2 regions of the Vreelandella janggokensis genome follow, and region 2 is predicted to be linked to the other one. Evidence: predicted binding sites of a transcription regulator. Region 2 holds the regulator's gene; the other holds the start of a gene.
What was found. The regulator LexA, encoded in region 2, represses DNA repair genes until DNA is damaged. The targets are predictions, from matches to a motif close to TACTGTNTANNTANACAGTA.
Positions count from the first base shown of each region.

Region 1: QC816_RS03355 (LexA family protein) is a predicted target of LexA. The motif match lies at 2,114-2,133, and genes of this name have one in related genera.

Region 1 covers NZ_JARWAJ010000001.1:708,681-712,689, forward strand. Annotated here, with positions in the region: gene QC816_RS03335 (ERF family protein) at 1-178, opposite strand, end outside; gene QC816_RS03340 (hypothetical protein) at 271-447, opposite strand; gene QC816_RS03345 (DUF932 domain-containing protein) at 598-1,566, opposite strand; gene QC816_RS03350 (hypothetical protein) at 1,657-1,995, opposite strand; gene QC816_RS03355 (LexA family protein) at 2,152-2,601, shown strand; gene QC816_RS03360 (Y-family DNA polymerase) at 2,598-3,875, shown strand.
Region 2 covers NZ_JARWAJ010000006.1:192,123-196,131, reverse strand. Annotated here, with positions in the region: gene QC816_RS15980 (TetR/AcrR family transcriptional regulator) at 1-638, opposite strand, end outside; gene lexA (transcriptional repressor LexA) at 941-1,606, shown strand; gene purU (formyltetrahydrofolate deformylase) at 1,603-2,457, opposite strand; gene QC816_RS15965 (ribonuclease J) at 2,719-4,009, shown strand, end outside.

The sequences.
Region 1 (4,009 bases), on a different contig from region 2:
CGATATCCACGTCAGGGTTGAGAGCAGCCCGCTCGATCACCTGAATAATCGCAGTGCTGTCGGCGGTGGGGTGGGCCTCCAATGCGGCCGGTGTGTTGGTCGAGGCAGCGTCTGGCTGAATAGCTGATGACGATGCTTCGGGGTGATTGGAATTGATGACATGGGTGCGTTGTGCCATGGGGCACCTCCGGTTTTCTCAAATCGATACAGGGACAAACCAACGCCCGAGCATTGACGGCGTTGTGGTTGGATGAAGTGAAGCGGGTAAGGCTAGTCGTCCAGGTGATCGGCCAATGTCTCGGCGTCCAATGGCTCCAGGCGGACTTCCGCCCGGTAAAACTTCCCCTGGGCGCAGACGACGGTCTCGGCGTGATGTTTTTGATTGGCCAGGAGGGCTTCGGTCAGCTGGGTCAGCCCGGTTTCGACGGTGTGGGAAACAAATGTCATGGCAGTTCCTCGTAAGGTAAGCCCCACAGAAAAACGCCCAGCCTTGATGGGGCCGGGCGTTTATGCCGTGGAGGTGGTAAATGTCATTGGATAGGGAAGTGCGGAGGTCGGGTGATGTGGGCAATCGATGAAGCGACGTTGCGGTGCTGATTACGCCACCAGCGCAAGTGCGGCATCGAGCGCTTCCTGCTTTAGCTGTGCGCCTTGGCCGAACCACGCCGAGTCCATGCGGGTATCGTTGCTACGCGCCCGTTTCTCATGGTCGACATACTCGGTGACCGCATTGAGCAGGCCCCAGGCCGTGTCCTTGGCCGTGACCAGTTGCGAGCCCCGTCCTTCGCCGCTGTAAAGCTTCTGCACTTTATTAAGCGCCCGGTAGTTCGGCAGCTTGGAAGGATCGTCCATGGGCGTTTCGGCCCCGCAAATCACCGACTGCAGGTACTGCTGGGCTTCACGGCGGTTGATCTTGCGTTCCGACAGGGCCTTCATGCGGTACATGAAGTCATTCCACTGGGACACGGAAATCCCCAGCTGTCGCTTGACGGCCCGCGGGTCGAACTCGGACCGGTGGGGAACCTTCACCGCCTGCGATGTACCATCAACGGCGATCTGCAATGTGTTGTTGCACACCACCCGTACCGTGGTGGGCGTGGCCATGGTCGCCAGGGTGCCATCACACGAGGTGGCCAGCAGCAGATAGTCGTTCACTTCATCCTGGCCTTGCAGCGATGTGCTCAAGCCACTGCGCGCCAGGGCCCAGAACTTGCGACCACCCTTGAGCACCCCCGCAGTTTCCAGCTCATACCCCGCGTACTCGGTCAGGTCACGGTAAAACTCCAGGATCTCTTCCGGCTGCACCACCTTGTAGCGCTGCGATACCACGGAGAGCGGTGCCTTGTTGTCCGAACGGTAAAGCACCTTCTGCTCGGGGAAGGAATGAATGCTGCCCAGGTGACTTGCACCTTCGGCAATAAAGCGCACCGGGGCCTCTTCAATGTGCCAGTTCATACCGGCCTGTTGTTGCCAGACCTCCAGCGGTTGATGACGGGTCAGTTGCTGTCCCAGGCCATGCCAGGGGGTAGCGCCTACGTAAGCCATTTGTTCAACGAGATGTGCCATGAGTCATTCTCCAGACATAAAAAAAGCGCTGACACAGCTGCCAGCGCATGGGTGGGTGGTGAATAAGATGTATCGCCGAAAAGCGATGTATCAGCGTGCAGATGCCAGGGGCGGAAAGGGGTGACGAAAGATATGCCCGCACGACAGGCAGAGCCACGGGGTCCCTTCACTGGGCGGCAGCCATTGCGAGAAGAACAGGGCGGCTACCCTCGCCCCCGACTGGCCTCCGGCAATGGCGCCCATCATCGCGACGGGCAGTTTGGCGAGCGGAAAGCGCGAGCTGGCTATCGACAAAGGCCTCGTGACGGCGGCTGATCGCCAGGCACCGATCGCCCCGCCAATCAGGCAACTCCCCGTGGTGCCGATACGTTGAGCGGTATCAAGATTGAGCATGTGCGTTTCAGCACAGTTAAAGCAGGGTGGTGGCATAAGCGGCACTCCTATGGTCAGGGAAGCGATCCCTGTGGTGGGTTCATAGGAGTGATATAGATTTCAAAATAAGTGGCGTTGACCGTGTTGGTGTTGCGTCAACCGGCGTCTTTCTTGATACTGGCTATATATACAGTAATCGAGAGGCGCCTTACCATGTCATTGCCCGTTTCCCTGCTGGGCCGAGCAGACGCTGCGGCCCCGCCATGCCCGTTACCGCTCTATTCGAGTGCGGTGCGTGCCGGCTTTCCGTCTCCCGCCGATGATCACCTGGATACCGACCTGGACCTTCACCAGTATGTGGTGAAACGTCCGGCCGCGACCTACTTTGTGCGTTCCGAAGGGGATTCCATGACGGGTGACGGCATTCATCACGGTGACTTGCTGGTAGTGGACCGAAGCCTTGATGCGGTGCCAGGCCGGATTGTGGTGATCTGCGTGGACGGCGAACTGACCGTGAAACGACTGGAACGGGTTGGCCAGCGCACCTACCTCAAGGCAAGCAATCCCGCTTACCCTCCGATTCCGATTGATGGTCGAGAGTCCCATGTCTGGGGCGTCGTGACCCATGTTCTACATAGCCTGCCAGGGGCACCGCTGCAATGATGGCCCTGATCGACTGCAACAATTTCTATGTGTCCTGCGAGCGGGTCTTTAATCCGACACTGGAAGGTCGTCCGGTGGGCGTGCTCTCCAATAACGACGGGTGCGTGGTGGCCCGCTCCAACGAACTGAAAGCCCTTGGTGTCGAGATGGGCGCAGCGATGCACCTGCTGTCGCCCCAGATCCGTCGACAAGCTGTGTTGCTATCGAGTAATTACGCCTTGTACGGCGACATGTCCCGGCGCGTCACGGAAGTGCTTGGCGAGTTTTCTCCCCATGTCGAGGTGTACTCGATTGATGAGAGCTTCGTGGGCTTTCAGGGTTTTGATCCCGACGCGCTGGAGCAGTACGGGCAAACGTTGCGAGAGACCGTTAAACAATGGACCGGCATTCCGGTCTCGGTGGGTTTTGCACCATCGCGCGTCCTGGCCAAGGTCGCCAACCATGCCGCCAAGAAACATCCCGCCTACCGGGAGCAGGGCGTGTGCAAGCTCATGGCTGACAGTATCGACACCCAGGCGCTGTTGAAGCAGTTGCCAGTCATGGAGCTATGGGGCGTGGCTCGCCGCACCGGCGAGCGCCTGCGGGTCATGGGGATTGAAACAGCGTGGGATCTACGCGAAGCCGATCCCAAGCACATACGGCGGCATTTCAGCGTCGTACAGGAACGCATCGTGTGGGAGCTGAGGGGGCAACCGGTGATACAGCTGGACGACATGAGCGAACCCAAACAACAGATCATGGTATCGCGTTCGTTCGGACGACTGACCAATAACCCGCATGATCTACGCGAAGCGCTTAGACAGCATGCTGCCAGGGCCGGTGAGAAGCTTCGCAAGCAAGGCAGCGTGACCAGTGCCGTCATGGTCTTCATCCGTACCAATCCCTTCCGCAACGACTTACCGCAATATACCAACCGCGTCGTCATCTCCCTGGAACGACCCACCGACGACAACCGAGAAATCACGGCCGCCGCAGTACAGGGCTTGCGTGGGCTATGGCGTAAGGGCTACGCCTACCAAAAAGCCGGCCTGATGTTGCTCGACCTTTCCCCCAAGGCCAACCGCCAGCTCACCCTTGCCGAGACCCCACAAACAGAAGCGGATGCACAGCGCAGCGAACGCCTGATGACCACGGTTGATAAGCTCAATCGGGAGTTTGGTCGGGGCACCATACAGATGGGCCTGCCCCGTAAAGGTAATGCCTGGGCGCTGCGAAGCGAACGGCGCACGCCGCGCTACACGACTCAATGGAATGAATTGCTGGCTGTTAAGTAAGAGGGCTACTAGTCGGAGTACTTTTCCGAGCCGGGGGGAATCAGGGCGAGTTTTGACGATTTTTTTTGGCCCATTTTACTTGGATGCTTGCGAGTAACTTTGGCCAACATCCATATCACCATCGGCAACCCGAC
Region 2 (4,009 bases):
TCATCAGGTAATGGCGCGTTCATCGCCGCCACCACTACCGGCCGCAGTCGGCGAACCAGGTCGCGGACCGAGACATGCTGGTGGTAATCCTTTTCGGCAATATCGCGCAGCGCATCCAGTCCCGAAAGCGTAAAGATGACGGTACCCAGCATAAAGTGTAGCCGCCAGAAGCGCTCAGCGTCGGGCAGATCCGGTGTCGCACGGCGAACCAGTTCGGTGAAACGGCTGAACACATCACCGTATTGCTGCTGGATGTAGCGTCGTAAATGCCCCTGAGCCTGGCTGTACGCAAGCCCCAGCAAACGCATGAAGACTTTGAGGCTATTGCGTTCGGCAGGCACCGTCAGCACGGTTGTGGCCATGGTTTCGAGGAGCACTTCAAGGGGGATGTCACGACCCTCGTAGCGCGCTTCGAGTTCGTCCAGAGCGCCATGAAAACGTTGGGAAAACGGATCCAGGTAGCGAGCAAACACCGCCTGGATGAGCGCCTTCTTGGATCCGAAGTGATAGTTCACCGCAGCAAGATTGACCCGAGCCTTGCTGGTGATGTTGCGTAAAGAGGTTTCGGCAAAGCCGCGCTCTGCAAAAAGCACTTCAGCAGTATCCAGAATGCGGGTCACCGTATCCGATTGAGCCATGCTGCTCTCCATAAGACGGGCCAAAAAGCGGGCCATAAAAAACGGATGTTTTAAACAAACCAGGATACTACGTTATCGTTTGTTACCTCTCAACGTATACCTGAACACCCAACCCTTATCCAACGCCGCTTTGCATCTTCATATACATCAATTTGTTAGCTGCCTTACCCCCATTATATACTGGACAGGAGAACATGCTGTATACTTAACCACATACTGTTAACTACATACTGACTGTTGACTACATACTGATAGGTAAACAGGAACGCAGTCTTGCTCACTTATTCAATCTGGAGGCTGGTATGTCGCGGCCATTAACTGTTCGTCAACAAAACGTGTTCGACTTTATTGTCAAGACCATGGCTGAGCTCGGCTATCCGCCCACCCGGGCTGAAATAGCCAAGGCACTGGGGTTCCGTTCACCCAATGCGGCAGAAGAACACTTACGCGCACTTGAGCGTAAAGGCGTCATTCGCATCATTCGCAATACGTCGCGCGGCATACGCCTGCCCAACCAGGAACACCAGGAAACGCCAGACGTGCTGCCAGCCTCAGGCGCAGACCCTGCCAACGGCCTGCCCATCATTGGCGAAGTCGCGGCGGGTAGCCCTATCCTGGCCGCTGAGCATATTGATCGCTACTGCCCGCTGCCCGCCGACTACTTCACGCCCAGAGCAGATTATCTGTTGCGCGTTCGCGGGCTGTCGATGCAGAACGTCGGCATCCTCGAAGGCGACCTTCTCGCCGTCCACCGCACCCAGCGCGTTCGGGATGGCCAGATTGTCGTTGCCAGGCTGGAAGACGAAGTCACCGTCAAGCGTTTCAAACGCGACGGGAATCACGTCACCCTGATCGCTGAAAACCCCGACTTCGACCCTATCCATATCGACCTACGCACCCAACCACTTGATATCGAAGGGGTTGGGGTCGGCGTTATTCGCGGTGGCAATGGCCAGGCGCTCGGCTAGCTGAACACGATGGTCTTGTTGCCATGCACCAGCACGCGGTCTTCCAGATGCCAGCGAAGACCGCGCGCGAGGACGGCTTTTTCAACATCGCGGCCAAAACGTACCAGATCGGTCGGCGTATGACAGTGGCTGACCCGGTGAATGTCCTGCTCGATGATGGGCCCTGCATCCAACTCCTGAGTCACGTAATGGCAGGTAGCCCCTATCAACTTGACGCCACGCTGGTAGGCTTGGTGATAGGGTTTGGCGCCAGCAAAAGACGGCAGAAAACTGTGGTGGATATTAATGACCTGCCCCGCATATCGTTCACACAACGCTGGCGGTAATATCTGCATGTAGCGAGCCAGCACGATACTGTCGGCCCGGGCATCATCAATATGCGCCTGCACCTGCTCAAAGGCCGCAGTCTTGTCTGCCGGATCCACCGGCACATGGTGATATGGTATTCCGTACCATTCCGTTAACGAACGCATGTCGTCATGGTTGGAAATCACACCCACGATATCGCAGTCCAGCTCACCCACCTGCCAGCGGTAAAGCAAATCGACAAGGCAATGGGATTCTCGCGAAACCATCAGGACAACCCGCTGCCGTTTCCGGGTATCGACCAGCGCCCAGTCCATGTCAAACCGCTCCGCCACCGGCTCGAAGGCTGAACGTAATACCTCTGCCGACATACCCAGCGAATCCGCCAATATTTCGTAGCGCATGAAAAAACGCCCGGTTTCCAGATCGGAATGCTGGCTGGCCTCGGTAATCGACCCTCCCTGGTCCGCGATAAAACTCGATACCTTCGCGACGATCCCCACCTGGTCCGGGCAGGACACCACCAAACGATAAAAATGCGACATAGTCATTACTCTTCACGGTTTGCCGGGCGACGATGATCGGGCCGTCCGCTGGCATTAAACAAACGTCTAGTGTACCGAATGAAGCGCTCGCAATCACCGCCCTTAATGGCAGTGATTGTTAGCCGCCCGCCCCATCCCGTATAGTTAACCAATTACTTTCTAGGCTTTATTAATCTGATGCATCCACCGCGCGTTCATATTCGTCCCCGTCGTCGCCCTCCCTTACGCCTCTTGCCGTTAGGCGGCTGCGGGGAAATTGGCATGAACCTGACGCTGTATGGGTACGAAGATCACTGGATCGTCGTGGATTGCGGCATGATGATTCGCCAGGATCTACCCAATGCGCCACTCCAGGTGCCCAACCTGGAAACCCCCAAAGCCCTGGGCATTGCCCCGCAAGCGCTCTACATCACCCACGGCCATGAAGACCACATTGGGGCGGTCGCTTGGCTCTGGCCCCACTGGCAATGCCCCATTTATGCAACGCCGCTGGCGGCAGGCTTGTTGCGCCTGAAGTTTGCCGAACATCAGCTCTCAAGCGCCGCCATTCATGTGGTCGAGCCAGGTGAGGCATTGGAAAGCGGGCCTTTCACCCTGCGCTTCCTGGCGGTTCCACACTCGATACCCGAGAGCTGCTCGCTGATGGTCATGGCAGGTCGCTATCGTGTATTGCACAGTGGCGATTGGAAGCTCGACCCTGATCCAATTATCGGCGCGCCGATCGATCAGACGCAATTCAAGGCCTTAGCGCCGGTTGATTTGGTAGTGGGGGATTCCACGAATGCCCCTCTACCCGGCCACTCAGGCAGCGAAGGCGATGTCGCCAAAGCGCTGGTCGAGACGCTCGCCAACTGCGAAGGCCGGATCATTGTCTCCTGCTTTGCCAGTAATCTCGCCCGGGTGTTGGCGATTGGCCGTGCCGCCTACCAGTGCGGGCGGCGCGTCAGCCTGATGGGGCGCTCGATGGAGCGCATGGTGGGTGTCGCACGCGGCCTCGGCTATCTGGACGATTTTCCTGCCATCGTGCCCGCCCATGACCTGGGTTATTTGCCGCCCGATGAAGTCGTGGTCATTGCCACCGGCAGCCAAGGTGAGCCACGCGCCGCCCTGCAGCGACTTGCCCAGGGGCGTCATCCTCACGTGGATTTACAGCCTGGTGACAACGTGATTTTTTCCGCCAAGGCCATTCCGGGTAACGAGAGGCCCATCGGGCAGTTGAAAAAGCGCCTTCAGCAGTTGGGCGTCGAGCTATTCGATGAGTTCAGTCATCCGCAGCTTCACGCGACCGGACATCCGGCACAGGACGAAATCACCCGCTTTTATCAATGGCTGACGCCAAGCCACCTGTTGCCGGTTCATGGTGAAAGCCTTCATCAACAGGCCCACCAGCAGCTGGCCGCGTCCCTGGGTATTCAAGCCCCCTTGGCGCCGGTCAATGGCGACTTGATCCGCTTCGATCAGCAGGGACTGCATCACGAGCAGCACTACCCGCAACCGCCATGCATCGTCAGCCAGAACAGCGTAGTACCCCACCCTGGACTGGAGAGCGAAA